DNA from 3 places in the Glaciecola sp. 2405UD65-10 genome. Region 3 is predicted to be linked to each of the others. Evidence: predicted binding sites of a transcription regulator. Region 3 holds the regulator's gene; each other region holds the start of a gene.
The links. Region 3 encodes LexA, which represses DNA repair genes until DNA is damaged. Its sites were predicted from a motif close to TACTGTATNNNNATACAGTA; they were not measured.
Positions count from the first base shown of each region.

Region 1: the regulator LexA is predicted to act here: its motif matches at 3,303-3,322, upstream of ACOI22_RS11260 (exonuclease domain-containing protein).
Region 2: the regulator LexA is predicted to act here: its motif matches at 6,709-6,728, upstream of recA (recombinase RecA).

Region 1 is NZ_JBMEUF010000001.1:2,546,273-2,554,328, forward strand. It holds gene ACOI22_RS11235 (hypothetical protein) at 1-391, shown strand, start outside; gene ACOI22_RS11240 (HD-GYP domain-containing protein) at 470-1,666, opposite strand; gene ACOI22_RS11245 (high-potential iron-sulfur protein) at 1,789-2,079, opposite strand; gene ACOI22_RS11250 (flavin reductase family protein) at 2,333-3,001, opposite strand; gene ACOI22_RS11255 (CPXCG motif-containing cysteine-rich protein) at 3,001-3,192, opposite strand; gene ACOI22_RS11260 (exonuclease domain-containing protein) at 3,345-5,498, shown strand; gene ACOI22_RS11265 (TIGR03643 family protein) at 5,586-5,855, shown strand; gene ACOI22_RS11270 (zinc-binding alcohol dehydrogenase family protein) at 5,857-6,897, opposite strand; gene ACOI22_RS11275 (LysR substrate-binding domain-containing protein) at 7,020-7,952, shown strand; gene ACOI22_RS11280 (DsbA family oxidoreductase) at 8,029-8,056, shown strand, end outside.
Region 2 is NZ_JBMEUF010000001.1:1,325,057-1,333,112, reverse strand. It holds gene ACOI22_RS06125 (hypothetical protein) at 1-3, opposite strand, end outside; gene eno (phosphopyruvate hydratase) at 160-1,452, opposite strand; gene ACOI22_RS06115 (CTP synthase) at 1,480-3,111, opposite strand; gene mutS (DNA mismatch repair protein MutS) at 3,310-5,901, opposite strand; gene ACOI22_RS06105 (CinA family protein) at 6,061-6,558, shown strand; gene recA (recombinase RecA) at 6,845-7,879, shown strand.
Region 3 is NZ_JBMEUF010000001.1:2,316,046-2,324,101, forward strand. It holds gene ACOI22_RS10355 (hypothetical protein) at 1-322, opposite strand, end outside; gene ACOI22_RS10360 (SURF1 family protein) at 399-1,118, opposite strand; gene ACOI22_RS10365 (DUF2909 domain-containing protein) at 1,159-1,365, shown strand; gene ACOI22_RS10370 (cytochrome c oxidase subunit 3) at 1,362-2,240, opposite strand; gene ACOI22_RS10375 (cytochrome c oxidase assembly protein) at 2,258-2,851, opposite strand; gene ctaD (cytochrome c oxidase subunit I) at 2,867-4,474, opposite strand; gene coxB (cytochrome c oxidase subunit II) at 4,478-5,593, opposite strand; gene lexA (transcriptional repressor LexA) at 5,922-6,542, opposite strand; gene plsB (glycerol-3-phosphate 1-O-acyltransferase PlsB) at 6,786-8,056, shown strand, end outside.

The sequences.
Region 1 (8,056 bases), 230 kb from region 3:
TAGTAAAGCCGATACTTTGTTGGTAGTAGAGTTTGAAGGCAACCACCATGTAATCACTAAAAAAGTAGAAGTACTTAGTGCATTGAGTAAAAACAAACAACAATTAAAAACAAGCTTGCAGCAACGAAGTACATTAAGTAGCACTGCAACCGCCTCAATCATCGGGTTTGCCGATTCACAAGCATTTGAGCTTGCAGTGCCAAATATACTTACGGTATATGCGCCCTTAAGTGAGGGCCAAGGACACACAGCCGCTCAGCTACAATCGGGGGCATACCGCCTTAGATTACCTACAGATAAGCTTGATATAGAGAGCCTAAGCCTTGTTATACGTTCAGGTAATGATAACGGCAAAGTACAAAAAACAATAAAATTAAGCAACGCTTTGTAATAACGAGAACACTGTAGCTAATTGGCCTGAGGATTTACTTATCACAATAGTGGTAAATAGGTAACTCAAGCATAGGCTCTAAAGTACATTGCTTAAATCTAGTTTGTATTGACTTGCCAACACAGGCTTTAGAATAGTGAGAGAATCAGGATATAGCACTAAATCTACGTTATTAGGCTTAATGTAGTGTTTTCCAATAGCCGAATAAAAAACTTTCACCTGGGGCTGAGTGGGTTTGTTTACGTTATTTTTTAAAACCACTGCAATGCGTTTATTTGATAGCATCACCAAGCTGCCAACCGGATATACACCTAAAGCACGAATAAACTGTAGTACTAACTTTTGATCATAACCATTAGCGGGCGTGCTTAAATGCTTTAGTGCCGATGTGGGTGTTATGGCATCTTTATAAACACGTTGGGTGGTTAAGGCATCATAGCAGTCAATCATAGCTAATATGCGGCTCCACTTACTTATTTTGGAGCCTGAATATGCACTTGGATATCCTGAGCCATCTAGCCGTTCATGATGCTGTTCTACCGCTAACATCATTTCGCTATCTAGTCGAAGTGGTTTTAAAATATCAAGGGAATGACGCACATGCGATTGCATAATACTACGCTCGTCAATATTTAAGGCACCGGGCTTTTTAAGTAGCGTAGCGGGTAACTTTAGCATGCCTATATCATACACATATCCAAGCAAACTCATGCGCTTGCAGTCATGCTCTGACATGCCTAATTGCTTCGCAAAATAACATGCTAATACCGACACACGCATTGAATGCTTAGAAATGTACTCATCACTTTCCATAAGCATGGAAACAATTAATAAGGCGTTTGGGTTGCGAGTTAAAGAGATATAAATATCGCTTACCAATTCACTCGCATGCAATACGTTAATTCCAAGGCCTTGCTTTAGCTCACGTACGAATGCTTTGTGCAACACTTTACTTTGTTTAACAAGTTTTGAGGCGTGTGCTAACTCTATTGATAGCTCATTGTGTTTTATTTTGTTGAAGGCTTCTTGCTTGTTGTGCTGTAAAAGCTGCTTTTTATCATTTAACTTTTGTAAAGTGTCATTTGATTTTAGCTTAGCTCGTTCAACATATACGGATATCACCCCATTTGAACTGAGTTGATCAATAAGAGTTAAGTGGCTAACTGTGCCTTTACTTTTTACCACGAGTTTACCTGCTTGCTTAGCAATACCGTGCACTACCATGCCAAGTTTTAGGTCACCTACCAGTACAGTTTCAAGTTCAGTTACAGCCATTTTTTTATTTAATAATATGCCCATCTTATAGGTATCGGCATTTATAAAATTCTCTGTAAAAAAAAAGGCCGGCTTAATGCCGACCTTGCTGTTTATTCATTTTTGTAGCTAGGTAAATTCAATTATGATTTTTTCAACCAAGCTGAACACCAACCCTTAGCGTTTACTACTTTACCTGGGAATATTGCGCAAGGACGCCATTCTGCGCCGGCTTCACCTTGTACGTACATACAATTTGCACAATTTGAACCCTCTACGGTTGAAGAGTGAGTGTATTTAAGTGCAACTGCAGTAGCATCTTCAGGAGATACTTTTTCTTGTGCACTCGCTTTTAGCGCAACACCGCCAAGTGTTAAACCAATTAAACTAGTGCCTGACAATTTTAAAAAATTACGACGGTTAACTGTTTTCATAACGCTTTCCTTTTTTACATAATGCAAATGATAATAATTCTTTTTTACTGCCTGTTTAAAACAACAAAGGCTTGCCATCATGAACGATATGCAAGCCTTTGTTATTATGCCAACCTAGCTCTTATGGAGTCAGGTACCACTGTGGGGCAACAAAAATATGTTTTGTAATGCTTATACTGTGTATCAAGCTATTTGGATTGTAAAGATTTAAAATTCAAGTTATTGATCTATGTTAATAAAACTGAACACTTTTTTAACTCTTTGTGCCTGAAGAAGCGGATACTGGCACAACACTTGGTTCAATATCGCTTTTTGCGTAGCTAAATCGCGCCAGTCTTTTTGTACTGTGGTAGCTATCTAAACCTGAGACCGCAACTGAACCAGAAGATTCAATATCAAGGTAACCATCTTCAAGTAAATGTTCATCATGGAATATCACCTCAACAATCTTGCCAATTAACATTTCGGTTTTATTGAGTTCAATTAGCGAAATTTGTTCTAATTCTAGTCCTATTTTAACAAATGATTCTGCCACGTAGGGTGCTGCAATTTTGCTCGATGGCTGCGCAGTTAGGCCAACTGCATCAAATTCACTTATATCACTGCCAAACCGCGCTGAACAATGGTGAGCCTGTTTAACAAAACTATGGTGCACATGATTAATAGTATACACGCCGGTTTGTTTAATGTTCTCAAGGGTATCGCGTACAACCGTGTGCGGCCGCATTATCATGCCCATTAAAGGTGGGCTGGCGCCAATGTGAAAAGCAGAACTTATAGTTGCCAAATTATGTACGCCGTGGGTGCTTTGCGTACCCACTAAATTTGCGCTCTTAAAGCCCGACAAGCTATTGACAAAATTAGCACGTACACGCTGTGGCAGCGCCTTAATATCATGCTCACTGAAGACTTTTTTAGCCATTACTCGTCATCTCTTTTCGCCACAATTTTAATGCCAAATTCAGAATCATAAACAGTGACCTCAATAGGTGAACAACATATTTGGCAATCCACAATTTGTTGTTGATTAAAATCGTTCACTTCGTCAACCTCAATATCGTTAATTGTCATACAGTAGGGGCACTCAAATCTTTCGGCTCTTGATAAGCTCATCCAATATAAGTCCTTCTTATAATGTAAAACTAAGTATACGAGCTAAGTATCAAAGTGGATTGATTCATTTACTGCAAATACTCATCAAACATGTGCAAATTTATCGCAAGCACTGTATATTAACACAGTGTTCGTTCATTTAAGATATTAATATGCCTCGCAAAACGTTGCCTACTTTTTATTATCACAGCCATTTTTTGGAGTTTTTAGAGTTTGTGCGCGGCCCAAGTGCCCACTTGCTCAACCAAGATCAAAAAGCGTTTTTATCTTTATTTGATACTTTAGATACCTTGTGCCAGTGCACCTTAGTTCGCTTACTTAACCGCAAAGGCCGCGTGGTTAAAATTGCGAGTTTAGTATTTGCAGAAATTCCTAGTATTGAACAAGAGCTTAATAAGCTAGCGCAACATGGGCTAGTAAGCGCCTTACAAACAAACCATCACTCTGATTTTATTGCTGCCTTAACAAAGGCGGAGTTATTTGATTTATACACTGAATGCGCTGATGCAAACATGCCTGCTATTAAGAAAAGCATTGCAAAACCTGCCTTGCTTGAAAGCTGCGCTAAGCTTAACCGTGAACACGTAGTGGCTAGTGTGCTTGCACAGCAGTATGTAGTGACACAATGCGAGCATCACATTGCTTATTTCTTGTTTCTTTACTTTGGCCACAACAAAGGTTTGTTAAACCAATTTTCAATGCGTGATTTAGGGCTTATGAGAACCCGCGATGAACAAGCGCAAATGCAATCAAGGTTCAGTGATTACGAAAGCGCATTTAGCAGCTTTAGCTTACAAAGTATTGCGCAAGCGCTTAAAAACCAATGCTTTAATAGTATTGCGGATATAGAGCAATTTTCACTCGCTTTACCAACAGCCCACGGCGAGCAAGCGCAGTCGTACTTAGATAAAATCAACTTCTTACTGGCTAAACTTATGCTTAACTTTGATGCCAATAAAGCGCTTAATATAGCCGCAGGAGTTAATTCGGCGATAGCGCAGGAGTTTTGGTGCCGCCAAGCCTATAAGCTTGGCTTAAAAAGTGACGTACAGGAAAAGCTTGAAGCAATCATTAATGACCCATTATCAGAACACATATTGCAGTTTGCTGAAGATTTCCTAGCGCGCAAGTACAAACAAAAGCGCACCAGTGTATTGACCGATATGCTGCGCGAAAATAACCGCCATTTAAGTATTGATGAAACCTACAAAGGTGCGGTTGAAAGCGGTGTTGTAGCTTACTACAAAGCGCGTAACATTGAAGCATGGCGCACCGAAAATACACTATGGAATAACCTATTTGGTTTAGTGTTTTGGCATGAACTATTTAATTTAGAGGGTTTGGGTTTAGCCACACCTTTTGATCATCTTCCCTTATGTATAAAGCAGCAAAACTTTATGTCCCTTGCTGAAAATGAAATTCAAACAAGGCTGGCCGCTTTCGATACAAGCAACGCTTTGTATTTACATTTAACCAAAAGTGCAGCAGCACATTTTGGGAAAAGCCAGGGTATAGTGCGCTGGCATCCATCTATGCTTGAAAAGCTGCAGATTTTAGTGACCCATGCACCGCTTGAAGGTTTAAAAAAGCAGCTTTTACTTATGTGCAGTAACTACAAACTTTATAACGATGGCTACCCTGACATAATGGTGCTTGAAAATAATAAACTGCGCTTTGAAGAAATAAAGGGCACCGGAGACAGTTTAAGGCGCAATCAACTCGCCCAAATTCAGGCGCTTAAACAACATGGCTTTGATGTGGGTATTACTACGGTGGAGTACCAAGTAGATCCCATGCAAGCCTATGCAGTAGTTGACATCGAAACCACCGGTGGACGTGCGGGAAATCATAAAATAACCGAAATAGGCATTGTTAAAATGGTTAACGGTGAAGTTGTAGACCAATGGCAGAGCTTACTTAACCCCCAGCGACGCATTCCTGGCATGATCACTCGCTTAACAGGCATAAGCGATGACATGGTTGCCGATGCGCCTTTGTTTATTGATATAGCCGATGAGCTTGAGCAGTTTACAGAAGATTGCGTTTTTGTAGCACACAATGTGAATTTTGATTATGGCTTTATACGTGAAGAATTTGCTCGAATAAACCGCCATTACAAACGCCCTAAACTATGTACCGTACAAACTATGCGGCAGCACTATAAAGGCCTTGCTAGCTATTCATTAGCTAACTTAAGCAAACACTTTAATATTAACATGCAGCAGCATCACAGGGCTTTATCAGACGCTATAGCAGCGGCAGAGTTATTGAAGCTAGTTAACCAAGCTCGCATGGCTGAGCAATAAGTTAAAAAATGTAAGCCGTGTGGGTAATCTAGTTTTGATTTAATTGCGTAAAAACAGTGAGTATATTATTAGTTAGCGATAGGCATAATGGATAAACACAATTTATCACCTGAGGATACATCACGAATCATTGAAATGGCGTGGGAAGATCGCACGCCATTTGAAGCAATTGAAAGGCTTTACGGTTTTAGCGAATCGCAGGTTATTAATTTGATGCGCAGTAACATTAAGCGCAAAACATTTAATAACTGGCGGGCCAGAGTAACAGGGCGTAAAACAAAGCACAGCAAGTTGCGCAGCCCCGATGTATCGCGCGGCTATTGCGCCACGCAATACAAGCCAGTTAGAAAACGCTAGTTTAGAAGCCCTCTAGTACCAGTTTGCCAATAGCCGTACCTGACTCAAGCTCACTGTGGGCTTGCTTTAAGTTTTCGGCGCAAATTTTGCCCAAGTTTTTACCTAAAGTGGTTTTCACTTTGCCTTGGTCTATGAGTTCGGCCACTTGGTTAAGCAAGTTGTGCTGTTCAATCATATCGCTAGTGGTAAACATAGAACGCGTAAACATAAACTCCCAATGCAAAGAAATACATTTGCGCTTTAATAAGCCAATATTAAAAGACGCAGGGTCGTCAATTAGCCCTATTTTGCCAAAAGGCTTGAGTACTTCGGTAAAAGCTTCTACGTATTTTTCAGTGCCGTTGAGGCTGGCTACGTGACTTACGTCGCCAATATTCAGCGCCTTAACTTGGCTAACTAAGTCTTTAGTGTGATCAACCACAAAGTCAGCACCTAAATCTTTCACCCAATTAGCGGAAGCCTCGCGTGATGCACTGGCAATAATGGTGGCATTCGTTAAAACCTTAGCGAGTTGAATAAAGATAGAACCCACTCCACCGGCAGCACCAATTACTAAAATAATAGGCTTGCCGTCCTCACCGTTTGCTTCATTGGATAGTGGAATAGATAGCCCGTTGAAAAGCAGTTCCCACGCAGTAATGGCGGTTAATGGCAAAGCCGCGGCTTGGGCATCGTTTATGCTTTTGGGTTTGCGCCCTACTATGCGCTCATCTACGAGTTGATACTCCGCATTGCTTCCGTCACGCGTTAAATCACCTGCGTAATACACTTCATCACCCACAGAAAACAATGAAACATCATTGCCTACCGCTTCAACAACGCCCACGGCATCCCAACCAATTACCTTAAACTCACCATTTTCTGGTGGCATGTTTTGTCTAATTTTGTAGTCAACTGGGTTTACCGATATGGCTTTTACCTTAACCAGTAGGTCTCGGCCGCTAGCCTGAGGTTTAGTAACTTGAATATCTACTAATGAATCTGCCTCACTAATCGCTAGGCTTTTTTGAAATCCAATGGCTTTGGTTTTTATATTACTCATGCTGCGCTCCATGTTTGGCAGTGGCTACATTACGAATTATTACTAGGACTACATACTACCGCTTGAATACAAAATTATTAACCGCATAATAATAGAATGATTATCAATAGATATTTGAAAATATGCTACTAGAAGATTTGCATGTAGTGCTAAAAGTGGCCGAGTTTAAAAGTATTACCGCTGCTGCGGCTAGCTTAGACATGCGTGTTGCTACGGCAAGTGCCGCGCTGAAAAGGGTTGAGGCTAATTTAGGCACAGAACTATTTACCCGCACCACGCGCAGCTTAAAGCTATCTAGTGCTGGCGAGCGCTACCTTCCGCAGTGTGAAGAAGCACTTGGCCTGTTGTTAAACGCCAAACAAAACATGAAAAGTGAACAAGGTCTAATAGACGGCGAATTACGTATTGGGGTGTCTTCTGATTTGGGACGCAACATAGTAGCGCCATGGCTTGACCAATTCATGCAACAGCATGCCGGCATATCGCTTAAACTTCATTTAAGTGACAGCAATATAGATTTTTACCGTGACCCAGTCGACATTGCCTTGCGTTACGGCCTACCTAATGATTCAAGTTTGTATGGCTTTAAAATTTGCAATGTTCCTCGCTTACTTTGTGCGTCGCCTACTTTTATAGAAAAGCACGGCGCGCCAAAACATCCTAATGAATTAAGCCAGTACAACGGTTTGTTTTATCAGCTTTACGACATTGTAAATAACCAGTGGGAATTTTCTAAAGGCGAAAACAACTTTAAAGTGAAAATGAAAGGAAACCGCGCAACAAATGACGGCGACATGGTCAAACGCTGGTGTTTAGCAGGGCATGGGCTAGCGGTTAAATCAGCCCTTGATACTTCTGAATTTTTATTAAATGGAGAGCTAGTAAGGGTAATGCAAGGCTACCAGCACAAACCATCAGAGCTTTGGATTGTGTGCGCTGGCCGCCAATCAATTACCCCAGCGGTAAGATTAATAAGAGACCAACTCCGAGAAAAAACACTTGGCGTGTTAAATGAACTTGCGCAAGCTAAAATACTCCAAAAGGGAGAGTTTTAAGATAAACAAGCGCAACTTTTTGTTACCTTCAATCGTTTCTGCAAGCAGAGGCGTTGAATCAAATTTAAGGCTATAAATTATGCAACAACTACAAATTGATATTG
Region 2 (8,056 bases), 990 kb from region 3:
CAAAGTTAACGTCGCTTCACTAATGTTAAAAGGCAGAGTGTGTTCGAAAGGCTGAATATTACCATTGTTTCAAGCTTCGCTCTAGCAACAAGATAAGATTGTACAAATGAAAAAGCCCTCACTTTGCGAAAAAGTAAGGGCTTTGTAGGACCGTATTAATTACTGACCTTTAATTTCGCTTCTGCCTTTATAAGCAATTTTACCTTCTAACTCGCCTTCAATACGAAGCAGTTGGTTGTACTTAGCAACGCGATCAGAGCGGCATAAAGAACCTGTTTTAATTTGTCCTGCCGCTGTACCTACTGCTAAATCAGCAATCGTGGCATCTTCTGTTTCGCCAGAGCGGTGAGAAATAACAACAGTAAAGCCAGCTGCTTTTGCCATTTTAATTGCATTTAAGGTTTCGGTTAATGAACCAATTTGGTTAAATTTGATTAGGATGCTGTTACCAACACCGTTATCAATGCCGCGCTTAAGAATTTTAGTATTGGTTACGAATAAGTCATCACCTACTAATTGCGCTTTATCACCTAAAATTTTAGTTAAGTAAGCCCAACCGTCCCAATCACTTTCGTCTAAACCATCTTCAATAGATGCAATGGGGTATTGTGCTGTTAAGTCAGCTAAGTAATCACTAAATCCATTTGAATCAAATGATTTATCTTCGCCGCTTAATACGTACTTACCGTCTTTGTAAAATTCAGATGCCGCACAATCAAGCGCTAGTGTTACGTCATCATTCATTTTGTAACCGGCACTTTCTACTGCTTGTACGATTACTGAAAGTGCTTCAGCATTTGATGTTAAGTTTGGCGCAAAACCACCTTCATCACCAACGGCTGTGTTCAAACCTTTTGCATTAAGTACTTTTTTCAAGCTGTGGAAAATTTCAGCACCCATACGTAGCGCTTCTGAAAAGTTCTTAGCGCCTACTGGCTGTACCATAAATTCTTGAATATCAACGTTGTTGTCAGCGTGTTCGCCGCCGTTAATGATGTTCATCATAGGTACAGGCATAGAATATTCACCTGGCGTGCCATTTATGTCGGCAATGTGAGCATACAAAGGCTTACCTACACTAATTGCTTGAGCTTTAGCTACGGCTAAAGACACAGCCAATATAGCGTTAGCACCAAGCACTTCTTTATTTTCTGTGCCATCTAGGTCAATCATTACTTGATCTACATTCGCTTGGTCTTGCGCTTCTAAACCAATTACTGCACCGGCTATTTTATCGTTAATCGCACTCACTGCTTTTAGTACGCCTTTGCCTAAATAACGCGCTTTGTCACCGTCTCGCAATTCTAGTGCTTCGCGTGAACCGGTTGATGCTCCTGATGGCGCGGCTGCGCGTCCCATGGCACCACATTCTAAATACACGTCAGCTTCTACGGTAGGGTTACCTCTAGAATCTAATATTTCACGTCCAACAATTCGGCTAATCTTGGCCATTGGTTTTCCTTCTACTTATAAAATAAATTAGTGGTTTTCTTTCTTATACACGCCTGCAGCAGCTATAAAATCTGTAAACAGGGGGTGGCCGTCACGCGGTGTAGAATTAAATTCTGGGTGAAATTGGCCGGCTACAAAAAACGGATGGTCTTGTAATTCAATTACTTCAACCAAGCGCTTATCGGTAGATAACCCACTTACTTTTAACCCTGCTTTTTCTATCTTGTCGCGCAAATTATTATTTACTTCGTATCTATGACGATGACGTTCGTGTATTTCCGTTGCGCCGTATGCCTCAGCGACTTTTGAACCAGATAGTAAATGACATAATTGACTACCAAGACGCATAGTACCACCTAAATCGGTAGAAACATCTCGGATCTCTTTACTGCCATCGGCATCTAACCATTCTGTGATTAGGCCAACTACAGGAAATTCAGTGTGTGGGTCAAACTCAGTACTGTTCGCATTTTCCATTCCGGCTACGTTACGCGCAAATTCAATATAGGCCACTTGCATTCCTAAGCATATCCCTAAATAAGGAACATCGTTCTCGCGCGCATATTTAGCTGCGGCAATTTTACCTTCAATGCCGCGCTCACCAAATCCGCCAGGCACTAATATGGCATCTAGGTTATTTAGTATGTGCGAACCTTTTGTTTCAACATCTTGGGAATCTACGTAGCAAATATTGACCGTTAAACGATTTTTTAAGCCAGCATGTTTTAAGGCTTCGTTTACCGATTTATAGGCATCGGGTAATTCAACATATTTACCAATCATGCCTACGTTAATTTCACCTACAGGGTTTGATTCAGAATAGAGAACTTGCTCCCACTCGGTTAAATCAGCTTCAGGACAATCAAAACCAAAGCGTTTTACCACTAGCTCGTCCATGCCTTGTGCTTTTAAAGCCGCCGGAATACGATATATGCTATCAGCATCGCGTAAAGATATAACTGCTTTTTCATTTACATTGGTAAATAATGCAATTTTACTGCGCTCATTTGCAGGTAATGGGACTTCTGAGCGGCATACGAGTATGTCAGGCTGAATTCCCACTGAACGTAATTCTTTTACTGAATGTTGAGTTGGCTTTGTTTTTACCTCACCAGACGCGGCTAAAAATGGCACAAGTGTTAGGTGCATAAACATTGTGTGCTCACGGCCTAGTTCAGTTCCTAGTTGGCGTATTGCTTCAATAAAAGGTTGGGATTCAATATCACCTACGGTGCCGCCAATTTCAACAATGGCTACATCGAAACCTTCGGCTCCGGCAACAACGCGGCGCTTAATTTCATTCGTAATATGAGGGATTACCTGAATAGTTGCGCCTAAATAGTCCCCGCGGCGTTCACGTTTAATCACTTCCTCGTAAACACGGCCGGTAGTGAAATTGTTACGCTTACTCATGCGGGTGCGTATAAAGCGCTCGTAGTGACCTAAATCTAGATCTGTTTCAGCGCCGTCATCGGTAACAAATACTTCACCGTGCTGAATTGGGCTCATGGTGCCTGGGTCTACGTTGATATAAGGGTCTAGTTTAAGCATGGTTACGTTTAAACCACGCGCTTCTAAAATTGCAGCTAACGATGCAGCAGCAATGCCTTTTCCTAGTGATGAAACAACGCCACCGGTGACGAAAATATAATTTGTCATCTTGTTCCTAGCATTCAGAGTTAGTTTGACGTACATGAAAATGATTAGTACAACTGCTCATTAAAGGCCATAAATGATGCCGTTTATTGAGAAGTAAGCGCACTAATTTTAACACTATATTCAATGCACAAATAAGGCGGCAAGAATACCGCCTTTGTTGGAAGAATATTATACCTAGTTTTACCCTGTTGAGTAAATCTAAAAATCACCTGAGCGATCAATTTGCTGTTTCAGTTGATAAAGAACCGCTTGTGCTTCGCGAGGCGTTAGTGCGTCTAAATCAATAGCATTGATAGCTTGTTCCAACCAATGAGGACCGGGCAAGTCCATACTTAGTTGCTCACTTTTGGCTGATTGCGCATCTTCATTGTGTGGATTATTTTCATAGGAAGACTGTGTGGCGAGTGTTTCTAGCTGCGCCATCTTTTGCTTAGCCAAATGTATGATTGGCTGTGGTACACCAGCTAACTTAGCAACTTGCAAACCAAAGCTACCGCTAGCGGCACCTTTTTCCAGTTTATGCATAAACTTAATATCATCGTTATGTTCAAGCACCGTTAGATGCACGTTTTCGACTGAATTAAACTGCTCAGAAAGCTCGGTCAATTCTGCATAATGCGTGGCGAACAAGGTGAAACAAAGCGTTTTTTCTGCTAATTGCTGTGCACAAGCCCATGCTAAAGACAAGCCGTCATAGGTGCTGGTACCTCGGCCTATCTCATCCATAAGCACTAAACTATTGGAAGTCGCATTGTGCATGATGTTGGCGGTTTCGGTCATTTCTACCATGAAGGTTGATCTTCCCGATGCTAAATCATCGGCAGCTCCTATTCGCGTAAATATTTGATCAATAGGACCTATTGTAGCGCTGGTTGCTGGGACAAAACTGCCAATGTAACTTAGTATCACGATCAGTGCCGTTTGGCGCATATACGTTGATTTTCCGCCCATGTTTGGACCCGTTATCATTAACATGCGCAGTTTTGAATCTAAGTATAAAGGGTTTGCAATAAAGGGAGACTTCATTACTTGCTCAACCACTAAATGCCGGCCGTTTTCAAGTTTAAGTTTACTGTTGCTGCTTAAAGTGGGCTGGCAGAGGTCTAAATTTTGCGCGCGTTCGCAAAAACAATTGAGTACATCAAGCTTGGCAATGTATGAAGCGCTTAGCATTAAGTCATTTAGCACAGGCATAATAATATCAAATAACTCATCAAAGAGTTTCTTTTCAAGCGCAAGCGCACGGCCTTGGCTACTTAGCACTTTATCTTCATGCTCTTTGAGTTCTGGAATAATGTAGCGTTCGTTGTTCTTTAGTGTTTGCCTTCTTATATAGTGAGCTGGCACCTGCTGAGAATTAGCTCGGCTAACTTCAATGTAAAAGCCATGCACTTTGTTATAATTGACCTTTAATGTTGCTATTCCGGTAAGTTCACGCTCACGCTGCTCTAATTGGCGAAGAAAGTCAGTGGCACCATCTGCTAAGTCTCTTAATTCATCTAACTCTTCACTATAACCTGGCTTAATAACACCGCCATCACGCAGCACTACCGGCGGGTTATCAATAATCGCGGTTAATAATAAATCGTTAAGCTCATCATATTGGCGGATATTGTTTTGAAAAATGCGGATATCGCCTTTGAAATCAACGTTTTCTGAATCTTGATATATCTCTTCTAATATACATTGAAGTGCGGGGAGGGTGTTAAGCGCAAGAGATAAACGTGCGAAATCTCGAGGGCGAGCACTTCTCAGCGCAACTCGTCCTAATATTCGTTCTAAATCCCCAATCGACTTTAAACACTCGCCTATATTGTTGTTATCGTAATTTAACAGTGCGTTGATGATGTTGTGACGATGGTTAATTTCTGCGGCTTGCCTACTAGGGGCATGCAAGTATCGTTGCAGCAGCCGTGAACCCATGCTGGTTAAGGTTGTGTCTATTGCGCTGAGTAAGGTATTTTCGCGCCCACCACGTAAATTCTTAGTAAGTTCTAAGTTTTGCTGTGTTGCCGCATCCATTAATAAATGGTTATGAGCGGTATCTTGAGATATACAATTAATATGGCTTAAGGTGGTGCGCTGAGTTTCATTTAAGTATTGCAGTATACAGCCAGCGCTTTGAATGCCTAATGCGTTTGAATCAATGCCAAATCCATCTAAATTAATGGTAGAGAATTGCTGATTTAACTTAGTGAGCGCAGTTTCTTTATCAAAATCCCAAATAGGGCGTTTTTGCTTACCTGAATATGGCGTCAGTAAATGCATAAACGAGCAATTCTCTGGATAGAGTAGTTCGCTAGGGCGAATGCGTGAAAGAGCTGCGCTAAGGGCTTGCTCTGTTGCACAGTCAATAATAGCGAAACGACCAGATGACAATTCAATATAAGCTAATCCAAAAGCTTCTTTTTGTTTATAAACGCCCGCTAATATGGCTTCATTTCGCTCATCAAGCAATGCTTCATCGGTTACGGTACCAGGCGTAACTATACGAACAACCTTTCTTTCAACAGGGCCTTTTGAAGTGGCGGGATCACCAATTTGTTCGCAAATAGCCACTGATTGGCCCATTTTGACTAATTTTGCCAAATAGTTTTCTGCAGCATGGTAGGGCACGCCAGCCATTGGAATAGGCTCGTCATTACTTTTACCGCGAGCGGTTAAAGATATATTCAGTAGCGCGGCTGCGTTTTTTGCATCATCAAAAAATAATTCGTAAAAATCCCCCATTCTATAAAACAAAAGGATATTTGGATGCTCAGCTTTAATGGCGAGGTATTGCGCCATCATTGGTGTGTGTGTGGGTTTTTTAGACATAGTGTAAAAGTTATTTTTCTTATGGTGTTAAGCGGTAAAACCGAATAAACGTTGATTTAGTGAGCACGTCTTTAGTTGCGCTATATTTGCATGTATTCTATTGGAATTAAGCCCAACTAAAAAGACGTATTCGTGATTAACTTTTCTAGTGACCGTAAGTTCCTACTTTCAAAACAACTTGGCGATATCTTATTAGCGCATCAGCTCACTGTGACTACTGTTGAGTCGTGTACGGGTGGTGGTGTGGCGCATGCCATTACACATGTGCCGGGTTCTTCGCAGTGGTTTAATAAAGCGTGGGTTACTTATTCTAACGATGCTAAGCACACTGAAGTTGGCGTTCGCCCAGATACCTTAATGTCATTTGGCGCAGTTTCTGAAGAAGTGGTCACTGAAATGGCGCAAGGGGCTCGCAAAAAAAGCACGGCTGATTTGGCTCTAAGCATTAGTGGCATAGCTGGGCCTACAGGCGGTACCGATACCAAACCGGTGGGCTTAGTTTGGTTCGCGGTGGCCACTAAAACAAAAACAATAACCTGCTTTCGCAGATTTTCAGGTGATCGCGAGCTAGTGCGTGAACAAGCTATTGCAGTTGGTTTAGAAAAACTGATCGAATGTGCAAGTTATTAATATAGCGATACTTTGTTAGTCTTTATATTCGCGATTTATACTGTATGAAGCATTAAGTACAAGCCCTCAAATAAAAGTATTCGAACGTTTTATAGTGGTTTAAAGTTATATTAATCAGTAGCTTAAAATTATTTTAAAATAAATGATTGCAACTGTATTGTTATACAGTATACTTGCGATATAAATGATTACATGCTCTTGTTTAATACGCTTAAATAAAGTTTGTAGTGAAATCTTATTTTCTAGCAATAACGTAGTCAGTACGTCAATTAAAAGGATATCTGTTGTGAGTGATAAAAAGAATCAAGCACTAAATGCCGCATTAGGTCAAATTGAAAAGCAATTTGGTAAAGGCGCAATTATGCGTTTAGGTGATAACCAAGCAATGGATATCGAATCTATTTCTACAGGTTCATTAAGTATAGACATTGCTTTAGGCATAGGGGGTTTACCTTGCGGCCGAGTAGTTGAAATTTATGGCCCAGAATCGTCGGGTAAAACTACCTTAACGTTACAAGTTATTGCAGAAGCACAAAAGAAAGGTAAAACTTGTGCTTTCGTTGATGCAGAGCATGCTCTGGACCCAGTTTATGCTGAAAAACTAGGTGTAAACATTAATGACTTGTTGGTATCACAACCTGATACCGGTGAACAAGCGCTTGAAATTTGTGACATGCTGGTACGTTCTGCAGCAGTAGATGTAGTTATTGTGGATTCAGTAGCCGCATTAACCCCGAAAGCCGAAATAGAAGGTGACATGGGTGACTCGCATGTTGGTTTGCAGGCACGTTTAATGTCGCAAGCATTGCGTAAACTTACTGGTAACATCAAACGTTCAAATACTTTGGTTATATTCATTAACCAGATTCGTATGAAAATTGGCGTAATGTTTGGCAACCCAGAAACAACTACAGGTGGTAACGCACTTAAATTCTACTCTTCTGTTCGTTTAGATATTCGCCGCATTGGTGCGATTAAAGATGGCGATGAAGTAGTCGGTAATGAAACCCGAGTAAAAGTGGTTAAAAATAAAGTGGCGCCACCGTTCAAACAAGCTGAATTCCAAATTATGTACGGTGAAGGGATTAGCAAAGAAGCGGAGCTAATTGACTTAGGTGTTAAGCTCAAGTTTGTTGAAAAAGCAGGTGCTTGGTATAGCTACAGCGGTAATAGAATAGGCCAAGGTAAGGCAAACGTTGTTAAGTATTTAAAAGAACATACTGAAATGGCGGCTGAAATTGAATCACGTATACGCAACGAACTTTTACTAAGTAAAACAGTTAAGCCTGAAGGCGAAGAAGAAGCGCCTGTAGAAGCGTAATCTAATGTAGCTTTTTTTAGCTATCAAAGTTTTTAATTTGTAGCACTGCTATTGTTTAGCGTTAGCGCCTTTTCAATAGCCTTCCCTTTATTTAGGGAATACCCGCATCTAGCAATAGATGCGGTTTTTTTGTTTAAGGCGCTGAAACTGTAGATGCGAAGTGAACAATATGAGCCC
Region 3 (8,056 bases):
TACTTGAACCTTCCGTTTGAATAAACAAGGTGCTTACTCGGTCAGATTCTTTACCTGTAGCTTGGTATATTTGCTTAATACTGTATATGGCGTTTTGGCATGATTGCGCGCAGCTTGCCGGAATAACGTATAAAAGGTGCCACTTTTGCTGGCTAGTGTTTAACAATCCGCCAGCTTCAATAACGGGTTGAAGCAGCTCACCTTTATTAGTAGAAGCCTCGTTGAACCACTCAAATTTTAAAGCGAAATAAGCAAGTAGCACCGGTAAAACGAATACAGCTATCATTAACATTAGGTTGTTTTTATTACTTTCATTTGCCATGGTGGCGTCCTCTTATAATACCAATCAGCGGAAACTCATTGGGTAAATGCGCATGTATAACATGTATGAAAAACGTTTATGACGAACGTTTGCGCAAACTGATTAAAAATATAGTTAAACCTGCCACAGCTAATCCAAACCACTGGATGGCATAAGCAAGGTGCTTTTCAGGCTGCATACTCATCACTTTCCATTCACGTACCAAATCAGTGGAATCATTTGGTAACAAACGAAGCACGAAGGGCAATACCTCGGTATTTAAGTGTTGACTAATTTGCGCTAGGTCAAGCTCTTGCAGCAATGCTGGAAATTGCCCAAAGGCTTGATTCGTTTCTTTTACAAAAGCGTTATTAGTCGGAATATACACAATGCCCTCAAGCCTAGTTAACTCACCCCTATTACTTGGCAATTTAATGCTTGGCATTTCTCCTCTTGCGCCTTTGTTTTCTATCCACCCCATATTAACCATTAATACGCCGTACGACGTGTTAAATGGGGCCAATACGTAAAAGCCAGGCTTGCCCCCATGTAGTTTGTTATCAATATAAAAAAGTGTTTCTGTAAAACTGCCCGTAGCATGAGCTTGATAATCTTGATAATGCGACACCTCGCTTATTACCTTTGGTAACGAGAGCGTGGCCTGCTGCTTAGCTTGTTCTATATGCGCAATTCGTTGCTGCTTTTCATCCATTCGTTGAAGCTGCCAAAAGCCTAAAAAGAGCATAATGACAAGCGCCGTAAAAACGATTATGGTAGTAATATAAGGAAAGTGAGTATTCGCTTTTATTAAAGCCATAACTTACTTGCATCCAAATAAAAACAATAGGCATTTACTGATGGCAATAAAAATAATTGTAGGCGGCTTACTCATTTTTATGGTGTACAACTTGTTCCGCGCAATGCAGATCATGTTAAAAGGCGACACCGGCGAACCCATGAGTAAATTCATAGGCCGCAGAGTGCTCACCTCTGTTTTTATAATATTATTACTGCTTGTTGCTATAGCCACTGGTTTGATTCAACCCAACCCGCGCCCTTATTAAAGTATATAAACAAAGAAAAACAGCATTACCCACACCACATCAACAAAGTGCCAATACCAACTACCTGCCTGAAAAGCGAAATGCTCTTTTGGCGTAAAGTGCCCTTTCATTACCCTAAACAACATCACAATAAGTATTACCGTACCTAAGGTTACATGCATGCCATGAAAACCGGTCAATAGGAAAAACGTATTGCCGTATACCCCTGAATCTAGCGTAAGGCCAATGTCATAGGCGTGAATATATTCCCATGATTGCAAGCCTAGAAATATAAGTCCCAGCACTATAGTAAAAAATAGTAAGCCCGTTAATTGCTTACGTTTGTTTTGCTCTAGCCCTACATGAGCATAGTGCAAAGTAACAGATGAAATTAATAAAATTACGGTGTTAGCCAAGGGCAAACCAAACCAACTCATAGTGGCCGATTCGGTCCCACCAGGAGTAGTTAGCAATGGCCACACAGCTTCAAAAGTAGGCCATAATACTTCGTTGGTCATAGCGTTGTTTGAAGCACCCGCCAGCCATGGCACTGAAATTGTTCGGGCATAAAACAATGCGCCAAAAAATGCTGCAAAGAACATTACCTCTGAGAAAATAAACCACGACATACCTTGGCGATATGAACGGCCAAGCTGGTCGCTATATAAGCCTGACATTGACTCGTCAATTTGATTTTTAAACCAACCAACAATCATAATAAGTAGCGCGGCTAAACCTGCGATAAGCGTATATTTGCCAAAGCCTGATTCGCCCTTACTAGACTCTATAACTAAGTTTCCCGCTCCCACGGCAATTAAAAACAAGGCCACTGCGCCCACAATGGGCCAAATGCTTTGCTCGGGTACGTAATACTTTTGATATTCTTGCTGAGCCATTTTATTCTCCAGATATCTTAATTCATTGCTACATCAGCGGCTTGCTCGGTGATGTCGTAAAGTGTGTATTGCAAAGTAAAGAAGGTAATGTCTTCAGGCAGTTGTGGGTCAATATAAAATACCATAGGCATAATAGCCTCTTCACCGGCCTTCAAAGGCTGATGCTGAAAACAAAAACACTCTGTTTTATTTAAATATAAAGATGCCGTACCCGGCGATACCGAGGGTACGGCTTGCGCAATAATGTCGCGCTGTGTAGGGTTTCTCACGTAAAAAGCCACTTCGCTCATTTGCCCGGGATGCACATCTACTTTGCGCGTTTGTGCAGTAAACTCCCATGGCATACCCGAATTAGTGCGGGTAATAAAATCTACCGTAATGGTGCGGGTTTCATCAATATCTTGCGGTTTATAAACTGCGGCTTCGGTATTTGTTTTTCCGTTTATGCCGGTTATGTCGCAAAACACATCGTATAGTGGCACCAGCGCATAACCAAAACCAAACATTCCCACTACAACCAGTAATATTTTACTGACTGACTTACCATGCCCGCCCGATTGCGGTGCACGGCTTTGCTCATCATTTTGCTTAGGGGTTTGCTCAGCACTCATGTAGCATCTTCCGCCCTATTTAATTACTGGAGGTGTATCAAATGTATGATACGGCGCAGGCGATGGAATTTCCCACTCCAAGCCCTCAGCCCCTTCCCAAACTAGGCTTGTTACCGGTTCACCTTGCTTACGGCAGGCTTTTATCAATAACGCTAAGAATATAAGCTGTGACAGTCCAAAGGCAAAGCCACCCACTGATATCCACTTATTGAAGTCAGCAAATTGCAGGGCGTAATCGGGAATTCTTCGCGGCATACCCGCTAAGCCTACAAAATGCATAGGGAAGAACAATACATTTACCGACACTAATGAGCACCAAAAATGCCATTTAGCTAGGGTGATATCAAACATCTTACCGGTCCATTTAGGTAACCAGTAATACACCGCCGCCATAATTGAGAATACCGCGCCGGTTACGAGTACATAATGAAAATGTGCTACCACAAAATAGGTATCATGATATTGAAAATCTACTGGCGTAATGGCTAGCATTAAGCCTGACAACCCACCAATGGTAAATAGCACAATAAATGCGATAGCAAACAGCATGGGTACCTCAAAACTTAGCGAACCGCGCCACATTGTGGCCACCCAGTTGAACACTTTCACCCCAGTGGGAACAGATATAATCATAGTGGCAAACATAAAGAACATTTCTGCGGCCACGGGCATTCCCGTGGTGAACATATGATGCGCCCACACAACAAATGACAAACCTGCAATTGAAGCGGTGGCATAAACCATTGAGGCATATCCAAAAAGCTTCTTGCGCGAGAACGTAGGCACAATTGCCGATATAATTCCAAAGGCAGGCAATATCATGATGTAAACTTCAGGATGGCCAAAGAACCAGAATATATGCTGGAACATGACTGGGTCACCGCCGCCGGCAGCGTCAAAGAAGCTTGTGCCAAAGAATTTATCAGTAAGCACCATGGTAACTGCCGCAGCAAGCACTGGCATTACAGCTATAAGTAAAAATGCAGTGATCAACCATGTCCATACAAACAAAGGCATTTTCATAAATGTCATGCCGGGGGCACGCATGTTGAAAATGGTCACAATCACGTTAATAGCCCCCATAATTGAGCTTATACCCATTATGTGAACTGAAAACACAAACAAGGCAGTGCTATCACCACTATAAGTGGTTGAAAGCGGGGCATAGAATGTCCAACCGAAGGCAGGGCCGCCGCCTTCCATAAATAATGACGCTAATAAAATCAAGAAAGCAAATGGCAGTATCCAAAAGCTCCAGTTATTCATGCGCGGCAAGGCCATATCTGGCGCGCCTATCATCATAGGCACCAACCAGTTAGCTAAGCCTGTAAAGGCGGGCATTACGGCACCAAAAACCATAATTAAGCCGTGCACGGTCGTCATTTGGTTAAAGAAGTTAGGCTCTACAATTTGTAGTCCAGGTTGAAAAAGTTCGGCGCGAATTACCATAGCCATAGCACCGCCCACTAAAAACATGATAAAGGCGAACCACAAATACAAAGTACCAATGTCTTTGTGGTTGGTAGTGAACAACCAGCGTGTTATCCCTTTTGGAATATGGTGCTCATGCTCATGATGGTCGCCTTCAGAAATAGGATCCGTGGTATTGGTAGTGGTTGTCATAATTTACTTATCCCCATTCATAATTGCGTTTACATCTTTAGCCTGCACCATATCACCGGTATTATTACCCCAAGCGTTTCGCTCGTAAGTAACTACAGCCGCAATTTCAGACATAGTTAACTGTTTTGAAAACGACGCCATTGAAGTACCGCTCTTACCGTTTACGACTATATCAATGTGCCCTGGAATATCTTCGGTAGCCATTTGCGAACCTTTCAATGCCGGGAAAACACCCGGTAAACCTTCACCGTTAGGCATATGACAAGCCGCACATACGCCGTCATAAATGCGTTTACCGTTTGTCATTAGCTCATCCATGCTCATGTTCATAGCCAATAAGCGCTGCTCTTCTTCGCGCGCTTTTTGCGCAATGGCTTCTTGCTCTGCTATCCACGCTTCATATTCAGCAGGCTCTTTTGCAATAACTACCACGGGCATAAAACCATGATCTTTGCCGCAAAGTTCAGCGCACTGTCCGCGATATATACCGGGCTCGTTTACATTCGTCCACGCTTCGTTAATAAAACCGGGGTTAGCATCTTTTTTAACGGCAAAGTCAGGCACCCACCACGAATGAATAACGTCATCTGAGGTAATTAAGAATCTGACTTTTTTTCCAGTAGGAATCACTAAGGGGCGGTCTACTTCTAGCAGGTAATTTTCGGTTTTTTCGAATTTGTTTTGTATTTGCTTTTGCTGGGTGGCCATTACTGAATAAAATTCAAGGTCATTATCCCTGTATTTGTAATGCCATTTCCACTGGGAACCGGTTACCAAAATGGTTACATCTGGCTTACTTACGTCTTCCATATCAAGCAAGGTTTTAGCCGCAGGCACTGCCATACCAACTAAAATTAGAAAAGGCACCACTGTCCATGCAATTTCCACTTTCACGTTTTCATGAAAATTCGCTGGCTTTGCCCCTTTAGATTTTCTATGGGCGATCATGGAATAAAACATTACACCAAAAACTAATACGGCAATTACCACGCAAATGAAAAACATTAGCATGTGTAAATCATACACTTGATGAGAGATGTCAGTTACACCCGGACGCAAGTTCAAATCTGAACGGCCACTGCTAGCAACATTTTCTGCAAAAGCACTCGTCGAGAAAATGCTAGGTAGTAGAAAAGAAAGGAAAGGTCTGAGCTTCACACTAATACTCCCACTATGTGTACAAAAAACAGATGCATATAGCAAAGCCACACATCCATATTGCAGACAAAAGATTAAATTAAAGTAACGCAAATGTTTATATTTTGTAAAAACACGATCAATAATCAAACAATTTTCGCCGCTAGTCTAGTGTTTTTTATAATTTTTATTCAGTATTTGCTTTATTAATAAGCGAATTGCGTAGGGGAATTAAAAAAGGGCGCTTAGAAATAAGCGCCCTATGGGATGATTTTTCACAAACTAATTGTTAACCAAACAGTTTTTTAGATTATAAATCGCCGTGATCGCGAATAACGCCTACAGCTAAACCTTCAACGGTAAAGAATTGCGAGGCTAGATCAACTCGAATTGGCTCGAATTCTTCATTCTCAGCATGCAATAAAATTTCACTGCCTTTACGCTCGAAACGCTTAACCGTAACATCTTCATCAACTCGCGCTACCACTACTTGACCGTTATTCACTTGATCCGTTTTATGAACCGCCAGCAAATCACCATCCATTATGCCAATGTCTTTCATACTCATTCCGCGTACGCGCAACAAGTAATCAGCCTGGGGGTGGAACATGGTAGGGTCACACTTAAATCTATTTTCAATGTGCTCTTGAGCTAATATGGGTTCACCCGCGGCTACTTGGCCTATTAAGGGCAAGCCATCTTCTACCTCATCTTCTAAATCAACGTTAAGTTTTATACCGCGGCTTGTGCCCGGCAAAATTTCAATAACGCCTTTTTTAGCCAAGGCTTTTAAATGCTCTTCTGCAGCATTTGCAGATTTAAAACCAAGTTGGCGCGCAATTTCTGCTCGCGTAGGGGGCATACCCGTATCAATCATAGTAGTTTTTATGAGATCAAGTACTTCTTGTTGCCTAGGGGTTAGTGGACGCATACACAGCCTGTTCATCTATACAGTTAAACCCAGTATAACTTTTAATAAGCTATTAGCAACTTTATTTTACGTTTATCAGCTAGATATGAACATTTTTATAGCTTGAAGTGGTCTTACTAGCGGGGAATGTTATGTTTTGATACAACTTTACAGTGCATCTGCAGCCTTAGTTCGTGATAACATTGTAATCTCAATAAATATTCCATTTTCCAACATTATCATTTTTATACTACTGGAGATTTTATGAAAGCGATTGTAAACTTTTTACGATCATTGCTTGCTAAGCCTATTGGATGGCTAGTTTCGGTTAAAAGTATTCCCAACGATTTAACAAAAGAGCTGGGCATTGACCCATCAAAGCCTATTGTATATTTGCTGCAAACAAAATCGTTCACCGATTCTATTGCCCTAGAAAAATCAACAACATTCCTAAACTTGCCTTCGCCTAAAACCATGCTAAAGCTTGAAGGTGAGCAATACGAACGTAGCTATTATTTAAATCGTCCGCAAAGTATTATTACTCGGCAAATAAAACCAACCACAATTGAAGATAACTTCACGCAAATGTTTCATTTTCAGCGTGAGCACCAAGACGTTGACGTCCAGCTTGTTCCTGTTTTCATATCATGGGGGCGTTCAGCAGGAAAAGAGCGTTCAGGGTTTGCGCAGTTAATTGCAATTAAAGCCTCGCCTAACTGGCTACGTAAAGCCATGATTGTTTTGTTCTTTGGGCGTGATAATTTTGTAACCTACTCAAAGCCTGTTTCCACTAAAGAAATGGCGGCGTTAAAAGGAAGCGATCAACAAATAGCCCATAAGTTAATACGTGTGGCACGTACCCATTTTCAGCGCAAGCAACAAACTTTAAGCGGCCCAACGTTGTTAGAAAGGGCTAGCTTGTATAATTCTATTTTAGGTGCAAGCTCGGTTAAACAAGCCATAGAAGACGAGGCAAAACACAAAAAGGTTCACCCCACAAAGGCACGCGCAAAAGCCCAAAGGTATGCCAAAGAGATTGCCGCTGATTACCGTGAAGGCTTAATTAGAATTGGTGACCGCGTACTTAGCCGGGTATGGAACAAAATTTACGATGGCATAGATGTAGGGCATGCCGACCGCGTGCGAGAGCTTGCCGCAAACGGCCATGAAATTATTTATGTGCCTTGCCACCGAAGCCATATGGATTACTTACTATTAACTTATGTAATTTATCATGAAGGTTTAGTAACCCCCCATATTGCTGCTGGTATTAATTTGAATTTCTGGCCTGCAGGGCCAATTTTTAGGCGCTGCGGAGCGTTCTTTTTGCGCCGAAGCTTTGCCGGAAACAAATTGTACTCAAGCGTATTCCGTGAATATTTAGAGCTACTATTTAATAAAGGCTATTCGGTTAAATACTTCCCCGAAGGTGGGCGCAGCCGCACTGGCCGCCTGCTTCCGCCTAAAACGGGTATGCTAGCGATGACCATTCAAGCCTTCACTAAAGGGGTTAAGCGCCCTGTGTCTATTGTTCC